One region of the Mesorhizobium sp. WSM4989 genome, then DNA from elsewhere that is predicted to be linked to it. Evidence: predicted binding sites of a transcription regulator. Region 1 holds the regulator's gene; each other region holds the start of a gene.
What was found. Region 1 encodes LexA, which represses DNA repair genes until DNA is damaged. Its sites were predicted from a motif close to TGTTCNNNNTGTGTTCNG; they were not measured.
Positions count from the first base shown of each region.

Region 2: P9217_RS11615 (metallopeptidase family protein) is a predicted target of LexA. The motif match lies at 2,610-2,627, and genes of this name have one in related genera.
Region 3: P9217_RS10865 (YifB family Mg chelatase-like AAA ATPase) is a predicted target of LexA. The motif match lies at 3,252-3,269, and genes of this name have one in related genera.

Region 1 is NZ_JARTVN010000002.1:1,944,104-1,948,439, forward strand. Features, by position in the region: gene P9217_RS22160 (ComEC/Rec2 family competence protein) at 1-2,059, shown strand, start outside; gene lexA (transcriptional repressor LexA) at 2,053-2,787, opposite strand; gene glp (gephyrin-like molybdotransferase Glp) at 2,904-4,109, opposite strand; gene moaC (cyclic pyranopterin monophosphate synthase MoaC) at 4,111-4,336, opposite strand, start outside.
Region 2 is NZ_JARTVN010000001.1:2,405,674-2,410,009, forward strand. Features, by position in the region: gene P9217_RS11600 (error-prone DNA polymerase) at 1-73, opposite strand, end outside; gene P9217_RS11605 (DUF6504 family protein) at 70-1,545, opposite strand; gene P9217_RS11610 (hypothetical protein) at 1,487-2,587, opposite strand; gene P9217_RS11615 (metallopeptidase family protein) at 2,771-3,208, shown strand; gene P9217_RS11620 (DUF1737 domain-containing protein) at 3,234-3,440, opposite strand; gene P9217_RS11625 (CoA ester lyase) at 3,497-4,336, opposite strand, start outside.
Region 3 is NZ_JARTVN010000001.1:2,253,974-2,258,309, reverse strand. Features, by position in the region: gene P9217_RS10870 (malate synthase G) at 1-1,602, shown strand, start outside; gene P9217_RS10865 (YifB family Mg chelatase-like AAA ATPase) at 1,626-3,155, opposite strand; gene gshB (glutathione synthase) at 3,302-4,243, opposite strand; gene P9217_RS10855 (GtrA family protein) at 4,311-4,336, opposite strand, start outside.

The DNA.
Region 1 (4,336 bases):
CGCGGCGGTTTCGCGTCCCTGGCTGAAGACACACCTGGTCTTTATGGCGGCGCTGTTTTGCGCGCTGGGCTTCGTCGCCGCGAAGGTCGAGACCTGGCGCGCCGCTACACCGATGCTCGGCTCCGAAATCCAGACGCGGCTGACAGGCCGCGTCGTCATCGCCGAGGAAATGGCCAATGGCCGCGTCAGGCTGACCATCGATCTCCTCTCGACCGCGCATCCAAAGCTGCGCTACGCGCCGGATCGCGTCAGGCTTTCGGCACGCAGGATCCCGGCCGGCATGAAGGCCGGATCGCTGGTGATGGGTTACGCGCGGCTTCTGCCGCCGACCGGGCCGGTCCGTCCCGAAAGCTATGATTTTTCCTTCGACAGCTATTTTTCCGGCATCGGCGGCAGCGGATTTTTCCTCGGCGACCCGAAAGTCATTCCGCCAACCGACCCGATCGCTCAGACGAGCATCGCCTCGGCCATCGAGAACGCGCGCGAAAATATTGCCGACCACATCAGAAGCACCGTCGGCGGACCCGAAGGCGAGATTGCCGCCGCACTGATCGTCGGCGTGCGCGCCGGCATTCCCGAGGACATCAACGAGGCGATGCGGCGGACCGGCATCTATCACATCATCTCGATTTCGGGCCTGCACATGGCGCTGGTCGCCGGCACGGTCATGCTTCTGCTGCGCGGCGCCTTTGCGCTGTTCCCGGATTTTTCGTCACGCCGGCCGGTGAAGAAATATGCCGCGACAATCGCGCTTATGTCGATCGCCGCCTATCTCGTCATCTCCGGCGTGGTGGTCGCCGCCGAGCGAAGCTTCATCATGCTGGCCGTCATGCTGATCGCCGTGCTTTTCGACCGCGCCGCGCTGACGATGCGCAACTTGGCGATCTCGGCCATCGCCGTCATCCTGGTGTCGCCGCATGAAGTGGTTGGCCCGAGCTTTCAGATGTCGTTCGCGGCAACCGCCGCCCTTGTCGGCGCCTATGCCGGCTGGTCCGACTACCGCGCCGGCACGGTGAGAGCGCCGCCGGACAAGCGTTCGTTCCTGCGGTTCATGTCGCACAAACTGGCAGTCGGAGCAGGTGGCGCCGCAATGACGTCGATCATTGCCGGAAGTGCCACGGCGCTGTTTGCCATCTGGCATTTCCAGCGCGTCTCGCCGCTCAGCCTGCTGGCCAATCTCGCGATCATGCCGATCGTCACGATCGTGATGTTTCTCGCCGTCGCCAGCGCGGTCATGATGCCGTTCGGCTTCGACGGGCCCTTCCTCTATTTGATGGGCAAGGGCCTGGCGGCGATGATCGCGATCTCGGCGTGGATTTCGGAGTGGTCGCCGGTCGATGCCGTGGGCCTGATCTCGATCCATTCGGTGCTGCTGGCGACGATCGCGCTCGTCATCGCCACGATGGCGACTACCTGGCTCAGGCTGGCCGCAATTCCTTTCGCTGCCGCGGCCGTGATGATCATCCCGCAGGTGCGCACGCCGGACCTGCTGATCTCGGAGGACGCGCATCTGGTGGCGATTCCGATCGGCGGCGGCGAACTCGCCATCAATCGCGCCCGCTCCAACGAGTTCACCACCGATAACTGGAAACGTGCGCTCAAGGCCGAAACGATCGTGCCGCCGGAGACATTCGCCAAGGGCACGCTGGACTTGGCCGATCCGGTCGACCTGCCGCCTGGATCGCCCTTTTACTGCACGGGCGATCTCTGCATTGGCCGGCATCCATCAGGCGCGATCGTCGCGCTCGCCGAGAACCGCGAAGCTGCCCGGCCTGCCTGCGACTTCGCAGACCTCATCGTCATCAACGACGCCACGGCCTACAATCCCTGCCACGATCCACGTATCCTCGTCGTCACCAAGCGGCAGCTCGCGCGCGACGGCAGTGCCGCCGTCTTCTTCGATCCGCAATCGGCGACGGCGCGAGCAACCATTCAATACGCCGTCGAAAAACCGTACCGCCCTTGGCACGAACAGCGGCGCTACTCGCGTGAGGCGAGGGGGTTGGCGCCTTACAAGAAGCCCGAGAAGCCGGAGGCCAAGCCACAGCCCCCTCAGTAGCGGCGGATGAGCCCGACGAGCTTGCCCTGAACCTTGACGCGATCGGGACCGAAGATGCGCGTCTCATAGGCCGGATTGGCAGCCTCGAGCGCGATGGAGGCGCCCTTGCGGCGGAAGCGCTTCAGCGTCGCCTCCTCGTCATCGACCAGCGCCACGACGATCTCCCCGGGGCTCGCAGTGCTGGCGTTGCGGATGATGACCGTGTCGCCGTCGAAGATGCCGGCCTCGATCATCGAATCGCCTTTGACCTCGAGCGCGTAGTGCTCGCCGCCCGCGATCATGTCCGGCGGCACTGTGATCGAATGCGTCTGGTGCTGGATGGCGTCGATCGGCACGCCGGCGGCAATGCGACCCATCACCGGGATGGAGACGGCTGAAACGGCGTCGTCGTCATTGCTGGGCGTCGGCGTGCGGGCGGGCGCCGCGGGTTTGATCTGGCGGCCGAGATTGCCTTGGCCGCCCTGGATGACGCTCGGCGAGAACTTCTTCGCCGCATTGAGGCCGGGCGCGATCGAGTCAGGTAGGCGCAGCACTTCAAGGGCACGCGCCCGGTTCGGAAGCCGGCGAATGAAACCGCGCTCCTCCAGCGCCGTGATCAGGCGGTGGATGCCCGATTTCGAGGCAAGGTCGAGCGCTTCCTTCATCTCATCGAAAGACGGCGGAATGCCGCTTTCCTTGAGCCGTTCATGGATGAACATCAGCAGTTCATGTTGTTTGCGCGTCAGCATGGCGGCCCCCATGGGTTCTGAAACCAGAATCAGAAAAACAAACCCAGAACAAACACTATCTGTTCCAGTTGTGTTCCGCAACCGTTTAAAGTTTAGTGAATGTGTTGACGTTTTGTTCAGCGTAACATCAGAACGGTGCATTCCTCGCCGGCTTCAGCCGCCGGTGCGAAGGGTTGGCGCACGATCAGGCCATTGGCATCGGCGAGCATCCTCAACATCGAGGAATCCTGGGTGCCGAACGGTGTTGCGATCAACCCCCCCGCATCTTCGCGGACCACGGCGCGCACATAGTCCTGCCTGAGATCGTTGGCGTGCATTGCGACGCCTAACCGGGCCGTGCGGATTTCCTGACGGCAGGACCGGCCGCCCAGCCGCGCCAGAAGCGGCTTCAGGAACAGCTGCGAGCAGACCAGGCTTGCGACCGGATTGCCGGGCAGGCCGATGCAGCGAATGTCGCCGAGCCGGCCAAACATCAGCGGCTTGCCGGGACGCATGGCGATCTTCCAGAAGTCGAGCTGCATGCCTTCGCCGGTCAGCACGTCATGGATCAAGTCGTGGTCGCCGACGGAGGCGCCGCCAAGCGTGACGATGACGTCGGCGCCGGCCTTGACCGCCTTCTTGACCAGGGCCGCGATCGCGTCCTTGCGGTCGGCGGCAATGCCGAGGTCGAGCGCGCGCGCGCCGACCGACTGGGCCGTAGCTGTGACGCCACAGGCATTCGACGAGATGATCTGGTCGGGGCCGAGCGCGCTGCCCGGCGGCAGCAATTCATCGCCGGTGGCGATGATGGCGAGCAGCGGCTGCCGCACCACGTTGAGACTCGGATGGTTGGCCGATGCCGCCAGCGAAAGCGCCGCCGGATCGAGCTGGCGGCCTTTTTCGAGGAGCAGGTCGCCCGCGCAGAAGTCGAGGCCGCGGCGACGGACGTTTCGTCCCTCCACGGTCGGCTCGGTCACTTCGATGCCGCCGCCGCCGAGATCGCGGACATTCTCCTGGATAACGATGGTATCGGCGCCTTCGGGGAGCGGCGCGCCGGTGAAGATGCGCACGGCCTCGCCCTTGCCGACAGAGCCGGTGAAGCCACGCCCGGCGGGCGCCATGCCGATCACGGAGAGCCGCGCCGGCGCCGAGGCTACGTCGGCGGCCCGCACGGCATAGCCGTCCATCGCCGACGCATTGAAGGGCGGCTGGGTGCGCAGAGCCACCACGGGGTCGGCCAGCACCCGGCCGGACGCGTCGGCCAGCGGCACGCTTTCGCCTGGCAGCGCGGTCGCGCCGTCCAACAGGCGTTGGAGCGCCTCGGCGACCGGAAGCAAAGCCATGCTAAGGACCTACCTTGTAGTCGCCCGACTTGCCGCCGGTTTTCTCGACCAGCCTGATGCCGGAAATCGCCATGGCGCGGTCCGCTGCCTTGGCCATGTCGTAGATGGTGAGGCAGGCAACCGACGCCGCGGTCAGCGCCTCCATTTCGACCCCGGTCTTGCCGGTAACCCTGGCAAGCGCGGTGACCCTCAGGCCGGGAAGCGCGCGATCGGGCTCGATCTCGACG
Region 2 (4,336 bases), on a different contig from region 1:
AGGCGCCGCGCAGGAAGGAAAAGTTCGACTGGATGCCGAACTCGGCATAGGGGATGGCGGTCAGCGCGTTCATGCGAAGACGCCGTGCATGAACCAGCGCGGCGCGGCCTGCGAGGCGCTGCTGTAGAGGCCCTGGCGGTAGAGCCAGTAGCGGCGCCCCTCGCTGTCCTCGATGCGGTAATAGTCGCGCGTCGGCGCCTCTTCCTCGCCGGGCAGCTGCCGCCACCATTCGGCGGCGATGCGCTCCGGCCCTTCGGCGCGGGCGACGCGATAAAGCGCGCGCCGCCAGCGGAAATTCATCGGCGGGCCCTCGGGGATCTCGGTCGCCGGCACCTCGATCGGCTCGGGCGAGCGGAACAGCCGTACCGGCCGCTCCGGCGGGAAGATGGTCATCGGAGGTGCTGTCCGGTCGGGCTTCGGCGGCATGCGCCTTTGCGGCGCCTCTGCGAAAGGAACCGTGGTAACGGCGCGCTCCGGCAGGTGGCTATCGACGATGACCGGCTTCAGCACGGCGGCTTCGCCGAGACGGGCACGCACGCGGTCGGCGAATAAAGCGATGTCGGCGTCATCGTCGCTTGTCTCGCCGGCAAGGTCGCCCTGGAGCATGTCGAAGGCGGCGACCGAAAGCACCGACAGCCGCACGAGGTCGAAGCCGAAGCCGGCATCGATGGTCTGTTCCAGCGCGGTCAGCCGTTCGTGAAACAGCTTTCGGATCAGCTGCGGCTCGCGCATGGGGCGCGAGGTGCCGACCGCGATGCGGCTGACGAGGCCGTCGACGCGAAAGAGGAGAAGGGCGAGCGCCCGCGCGCCTTCGCCGCGGCGCTCGAGGTCGGCCTTCAAGGCCACGGCAAGCCGGCTCACCAGCCGCTCGATGTCGTCGGTGAGCACGATCGGCTCGGCAAGATGGCGCTCGACCGAGAGCGGCGCCACGGGAAGGCGCGGCGACACCGCCTCGTCGAGCCGGCCGAGCGCCTGGTCGAGGCGCAGAAGCAAGGTGGCGCCGAAGCGGCGGGCGAGCGGCGCGCGGGGTGCGGCCATCACCGCGCCCGCCGTGCGCAGGCCGACGCTTTCCAGGCTGGCGCGGGTTTCGGGCGCGATGCGCAGCGCCGAAAGCGGCAGGGGCGAAAGCAGCGCCGCCTCCTCGCCGCCGGCCACAATGCGGTCGCCGTGGAAGCGCGCCGCCGCCCAGGCAGCGCCCGGCGTCGAGGCGAGGCCGGCGCGAACATCGAAACCCTGCTGGAAGAAACGGGTGAGGATCTCGTCCTGCATGGCCCGCTCGCCACCAAACAGGTGCGTGCAGCCGGTGACGTCGAGAAACAGCCCGTCCTCGCCGTCGATCGCCACCAGCGGCGTGTAGCGGTCGCACCAGTCGGCGAGGCCTTCGAGCAGGCGGCGGTCGGCCTCCGGGTCGGCCTCCACCACATCGATCGACGGATGCATGGCGCGCGCGTCGGCAATGCCCATGCCGCGCTTCAGCTTCAGCGCCTCAGCCCGCTCGTCGAGGGCTGCGATGCGCTGGGCGTTGCTGTCGCGATGGCTGATCACAAGCGGTGGGTAAGATGGGGGCAGGGGATGCGAGGGCCGGGAACGCCAGGACCGCCCCAGACGCTGGCGCAGGATCCGCTCCGCGCAAAGGTAGGGGAACCACAGCGACAGAATTCGTTGCCCGCTCTTCCTCGGGCCTTCTTTCGGCAAAAGCGTGCTCATCGGGGTTCCACTCCAGTGTGAATTGTCCGGGCAGGGCCGTGCGGCTCTTGCCGATATCGACGGTGAAGGCGGGGCGGTTGATCGAGCCGGCCAGCGCGCCGGCGAGCGTTTCGCGGCTCGCCGCGGGCGCTGCCGAAACAATGAGGCGCACGGGCGCCGCGGTGGGCTCGGCCTGGCCGGCCTGACGCAGCAAAAATACTGGCCGGCCGGCGCTCTGGGCGCGGGCGTGCAGCCGCCGCGTCGCGGTAAGGTCGAGAAGCCGGGGGCTGCCGCGGATCTCGAGGATGACGGCGGCGAAGGCCGTCATGCGGGCGGCCTCCTCGGCGATCCACAGCGCGTCGACCAGTTTCGGCGCTTCGGAAAACAGCAATTGTTCGGGCTCGATGCCGAAGAAGGCGTGGAGGCCCCTGGCATAGGGAAAGCCGGCCTCGCGGAAAATCTCCGCCGTTCCGATCCAGAGGACCGGCAGGCCCTGCTTCTGTTTGAGGATCAGGCTGGCGAGCGACAGCGCAAAGCCGGCCACGGCGCCGGCATCGCGGGTCTCCAACCCATGGATTTCACTGAGCGCCGCCTTGGGCACGCCGCCGCCGAGGGCAGTATCGAGGCGTTCTATGCCGGTATGCAGGAAGGCATCCGGCGAGGCCACAGCGAGGCTGCGCCGGACGATGGTGATTTCGGGGGTGACATCCGATCCCGCGGCATCGCCAGCTATTTGTTTTTTTGCAAGTCCGGACGGAAAACCGCTTCGCACTGTTCCTGGAATCGCTTTTGGCGCGCCGGAAGCCGGCGCTTCCAGGCGCTCGGGCAGCGTTCCCTCGATCTTCGCGATCTGGCGGCGCAGGGCAAAAACAGTTTCCCGCGCCACGACGCTTATCGCCATGACGTTCACTTCCGGCAGTAGTTGTTCCTGTTATGTTCTTATAGATTCCAGAGGGGCCTGGAAGAGTCAAGCGGAGTCGCAAGGAATTTATTCCTTCTGCTTTTCAGCTTCCAAGATCCAGCCAGCCGGCCCATTTGCCTCGACAGGCGCGAAAGCCTATATGCCGAGGTCAAAGGAAACCTCATGGCCCGCATCTACAAGACCCGCATCTGGCATGACCAACTCTCGCCATCGATGGATGAGATGGAACTTCTGGCGCTGGAGGCCTACGCCCATCTGCCGGAGGAGTTCCGCAAGCTCACCGGCGAGATCATCATCCAGATCGCCGATTTTCCGACCGACGAGATCATGGACGACCTGTCGCTGGAGACGCCCTTCGATCTGCTTGGCCTGTTCGAGGGGCGCGGCATCGCCGAGCGCTGGAACCCGCAAACCGGCGAGGGGCCGAACCGCATCACGCTCTACCGCCGCGCCATCCTCGACTATTGGGCCGAGAACGAGGAGACGCTGGGCGACATCGTCACCCACGTGCTGATCCACGAAATCGGCCACCATTTCGGCCTGTCGGACGACGACATGGAGCGGATCGAGGAAGCGGCCGAGCAGGCAGCGGCGGGGTGACGAATGAGAGGGCTGCCGTCCTTTCCTACCAATCGCTGAGCTTGGTGTCCGAGGTGTATTCCTGGCCCTCGATATCCTTCACCACGGCCTGGCCGCAGCGCATCGACTTGGTCGTCTTGTCATAGGCATAGGTCGGCGAGCCGAACAGGTGCCAGCCTTTGTTCAGGGCCGCCGTCACCTTATGGCAGAAAGTGGAATCGTCCGGACCGGACAGAAAGCGGTAGAGTTTCATTTTCGACCCTGTCGTGACCAATGCTTGTCTATCTTTCCTGGAATCGCTCGAGCGCATCATGCGCCGATGATTGCGGCCTTCGCCAGAAGTTTCTCGGCATCCGCCAGATGCAGCCGCTCGACCATGCGGCCGTCCAGCGCAATGACGCTTTTGCCGGCATTTTCGGGCCGTGAGAACGCCTCCCTGATCGCCCGCGCCCTGGCCAGCGCCTCCGGCGCGGGCGCAAAGGCGCGGTTCGCGGGCTCGATCTGGGCGGGGTGGATCAGCGATTTGCCGTCAAAACCCATGGCGGCCGCCTCGGCGCATTCCCGCGCGAGGGCGTCGAGGTCGCGAAAATCGTTGGCGACGCCGTCGATCACGTCGAGGCCGCCGGCGCGGGCGGCGAGCACAAGCTGCAGCAGCCAGGGCGTGAGATAGCGCCGGTCGGGCGTTGCCGAAATGCCAGTTGCCTTCACCAGATCGTTCGTTCCGGCGACGAAACAAGCGAGGCGGGAAGAGGGATCGCGGCCAAGCTCGGCGATGGCGCCGACGTTGAGCAGCGCCTTGGGCGTCTCGATCATCGCCCAGAGTTTCACGGTATCTGGGGCGAAATTGTCGTCGAGCAGGTCGCCGGCCTCGAGGATGTCGCGCGGCGTGCCGATCTTGGGCAAAAGAATGCCGTCGGGCTCTGCCTTGGCGACGGTCAACAGGTCGTCGATGCCCCATTCACTGCCGAGCGGATTGATGCGCACCACCATCTCGCAGCGGCGCGCCGGCCGCGCGGCGAGGATGCCGGTAAGCTTGTCGCGGGCGGAAACCTTGTCGGCCAGCGCCACGCCATCCTCGAGGTCGATGATGACGGTATCGCAGGCGAGCGAGGCGATCTTGGCCAGCGCCTTGTCGTTTGAGGCGGGCAC
Region 3 (4,336 bases), on a different contig from region 1:
CTCTCGGTGGCGAACGGCGCGCTGAAGGTCGGCGAAGGCGCCGGCGCCACCACGCTTGCCGACCCGAAGCAGTTCGTCGGCTACCGTGGCGACGCCGCCACGCCGGAAGCCGTGCTTCTGGTAAAGAACGGCCTGCATATCGAGATCGTCGTCGACCATGCCAGTCAGATCGGCAAGACCGATGCGGCCGGCATTGCCGACGTCGTCCTCGAGGCCGCCCTGACCACCATTCAGGATTGCGAGGATTCGGTCGCCGCCGTCGATGCCGAGGACAAGGTCGTCGTCTATCGCAACTGGCTCGGGCTGATGAAGGGCGATCTGGCGGAAGAGATCACCAAGGCCGGCAAGAGCTTTGTCCGCACGCTAAATCCGGACCGCCGCTACACGGCGCCGAATGGCGGCCAGCTGCTGCTGCCCGGACGCTCGCTGATGCTGGTGAGGAATGTCGGCCACCTGATGACCAATCCGGCGATCCTCGACCGCGACGGCAACGAGGTGCCGGAAGGCATCATGGACGCGGCGCTCACCGCGCTGATTGCGCTGCACGATGTCGGCGACAACGGCCGCCGCGCCAACTCCCGTGCCGGCTCGATGTATGTGGTGAAGCCCAAGATGCACGGGCCGGAGGAAGTCGGCTTCGCAGTGGAAATCTTCGATCGCGTCGAGGCCCTGCTCGGCATGGCCAAGAACACCATCAAGATGGGCATCATGGACGAGGAGCGGCGGACCACCGTCAACCTCAAGGAAGCGATCCGCGCCGCAAGGGAGCGCGTCGTCTTCATCAACACCGGCTTCCTCGACCGCACCGGCGACGAGATCCACACCTCGATGGAAGCCGGCCCGATGATCCGCAAGGGCGACATGAAGCAGGCGGCCTGGATTTCCGCCTATGAGGCGTGGAACGTCGACACGGGCCTGGAATGCGGCCTCGCCGGCCACGCCCAGATCGGCAAGGGCATGTGGGCGATGCCGGATTTGATGGCGGCGATGCTCGAGCAAAAGATCGCGCACCCCAAGGCCGGCGCCAACACCGCCTGGGTGCCCTCGCCGACCGCGGCGACGCTGCACGCCACGCACTATCATAAAGTGGATGTGCACGCCGTGCAGGCGGCGCTGAGGAGCCGGCCGAAGGCCAGGCTCGACGACATCCTGTCGGTGCCCGTGGCGGTGCGGCCGAACTGGACGCCGGACGAGATCCAGCGCGAGCTCGACAACAACGCGCAAGGCATTCTCGGCTATGTCGTGCGCTGGATCGATCAGGGCGTCGGCTGCTCGAAAGTGCCCGATATCAACGATGTCGGCCTGATGGAGGACCGCGCCACGCTGCGCATTTCCTCGCAGCACATCGCCAACTGGCTGCGCCACAAGGTGTGCTCGGAGATCCAGGTCCGGGATTCGCTGCAGCGCATGGCGGCGATCGTCGATCGCCAGAATGTCGGCGATCCGTTCTACCGGCCGATGGCGCCGGATTTCGACAAGTCGATCGCCTTCCAGGCCGCCTGCGACCTGGTATTCAAGGGGACCGTTCAGCCCAACGGCTACACCGAGCCGGTGCTGCATGCGCGCAGGCTGGAGCTGAAGGCGAAGGACCGGGCGGGGTAGCGCCGCGAATCTCGCCAGGGACCTTACGCCGCCTGCGCCATGCGCTCCGCGCTCATGCGGTAGGAGATCGCCTCGGCGAGATGGATGCGGCCGACGGTTTCGCTGGCGTCGAGATCGGCGAGCGTCCGCGCGACCTTCAGCACGCGGTGATAGGCTCGCGCCGAGAAGGCGAGCTTTTCGCTGGCGTCCTTGAGCAGCGTCAGCCCGGCGGCGTCGGGCCTGGCGATCGCCTCGATGACCGAAGGCGGGCAGTGCGCGTTGGTGGTGGCCGCCGCACCCAGCCTTTCCAGCCGCTCGCGCTGCATGGCCCGGGCGCGCGCCACGCGCTGCGCCACAGCGGCGCTGGTCTCGGCCTTGTCCGGCCGGATCAGGTCGCTTGCCGAGACCGCCGGCACCTCGATCCTGAGATCGATGCGGTCGAGCAGCGGGCCGGAAATGCGCGCCTGGTATTCGGTGCGGCAGCGCTCGCCGCGCAGGCAGCGATAGCCGGGCTCGCCCGACATGCCGCAGCGGCACGGGTTCATCGCCGCCACCAGCTGGATGCGCGCCGGATAGGTGACGCGGTGGTTGGCGCGCGCGATCACGCAGTCGCCGGTCTCCAGCGGCTGGCGCAGCGCGTCCAACGTCTGCGGCGTGAATTCCGGGAACTCGTCGAGGAACAGCACGCCGTGATGCGCAAGCGACACTTCGCCCGGCCGCACGCGCAAGCCGCCGCCCACCATCGCCGCCATCGACGCCGAATGATGTGGCGCGCGGAACGGCCGTCGGTCTGTCAGCTTGCCTTCGCCGAGCTCGCCCGCCACCGACGCGATCATCGAGACTTCGAGCAGCTCCTTCGGCGCCAGCGGCGGCAGGATCGAGGGCAGCCTTTGCGCCAGCATCGACTTGCCCGAGCCCGGCGGTCCGACCATCAGGAGATTGTGGCCGCCCGCCGCCGCCACTTCCAGCGCCCGCTTGGCGCTTTCCTGGCCCTTGATGTCGGCAAGGTCCGGCAGATCGCGCGCGGCGACCTGGATGCCGGCCTCGGGACGCGACAGCACCTGGGTGCCGCGAAAATGGTTGGCGATGGCGATCAGGCTGCGCGGCGCCAGGATATCGAAATCCTTGCCGGCCCAGGCTGCCTCCGGCCCGCAGGCGAACGGACAGATCAGGCCTTTGCCTTCGGCGTTGGCGCCGATCGCCGCCGGCAGCGCGCCGGCGACAGCGGCGATGGTGCCGTCGAGCGACAATTCGCCGAGCACGACATAGCCGGCCAGCATATCGCCCGGAATGGCGCCGAGTGCGGCCATCAATCCGAGCGCGATCGGCAGGTCGTAGTGGCTGCCTTCCTTGGGCAGGTCCGCCGGCGCGAGATTCACCGTCACCTTCTTCGACGGCATCGACAGGCCGGAGGCATGAAGCGCGGCCTGCACGCGTTCCCGGCTCTCTGCCACCGCCTTGTCCGGCAGGCCGACGATCTGCATGCCGACCTTGCCCGGCGCGATCATCACCTGGACATCGACCGGCACGGCCTCGATGCCCTGGAAAGCCACCGTGCGAACCCGCGCTACCATCTTGTCTCAAGCCCCCGGATACCGGCTCGCTCGCCGGTCCTGCGATCAGGCGGCGAGCGGGATCAGGTTAGACAACCACAGATTTGCAGCTTAAGCAAGAACATTACGGGAACATACGGTCCCGCCCACCGGGCAGCTGAGGGGCGCTACTTCCGCTTCCCTTCGACGCAGTCCCAGAACAGGGCAGCAATGTCCGCGCCGCCGAAGCGCCGCACCTCGCGCACGCCGGTCGGCGAGGTGACGTTGATCTCGGTCATGTAGTCGCCGATGACATCGATGCCGACGAGGATGAAGCCGCGTTCCCTGAGCGCCGGCCCGATGCGGGCACAGATCTCGCGTTCGCGCTCCGTCAGCTCGGTCTTCTCGGCGCGGCCGCCGACATGCATGTTGGAGCGCGAATCGTGCTCGGCCGGCACGCGGTTGATGGCGCCCACCGGCTCGCCGTCGATCAGGATGATGCGCTTGTCGCCCTTGCGCACGTCCTTGAGGTAGCGCTGCACGATATAGGGCTCGCGGAACAGTTGGCCGAACATTTCGAGCAGCGAGGCGAGGTTGCGGTCGGCCTCGTGCAGATGGAAGATGCCCGCCCCGCCATTGCCGTAGAGCGGCTTGACGATGATGTCGCCGAACTCCTTGCGGAAGGCGGCCACCTCCTGGGGGTCCTTGGTGATCAGCGTCTCCGGCATTAGGTCCGGGAATTCGGTGACGAAGATCTTTTCCGGGCTGTTGCGCACCCAGGCCGGGTCGTTGACCACCAGCGTCTTCGGATGGATGCGTTCCAAAATGTGGGTGGTGGTGATGTAGTTCATGTCGAAGGGCGGGTCCTGCCTGAGCAGCACCACGTCCATCTCCGACAGATCGGTGCGCACCGGCTCGCCCAGCGAATAATGGCTGCCCTTCTCGTCGCGCACCTGCATCTCCTCGGCGCGCGCGAACACCTTGCCGCCCCGCATCGACAGCCGGTCGGGTGTGTAGTGGAAAAGCTGGTGGCCGCGCCGCTGCGCTTCCAGCGACAGCGCGAACGTGGTGTCGCCGGCGATCGACACCGTCGAGACATGGTCCATCTGGACGGCGATTTTCAACGGCATCTCGGGTCTCCGGCAATCTCTGCCGCCGATATAGGGAAATCGGCGGCTTCTGCCAATCGGCCAGAGATTATCGGTCGAAGACCAGCCGGGAAT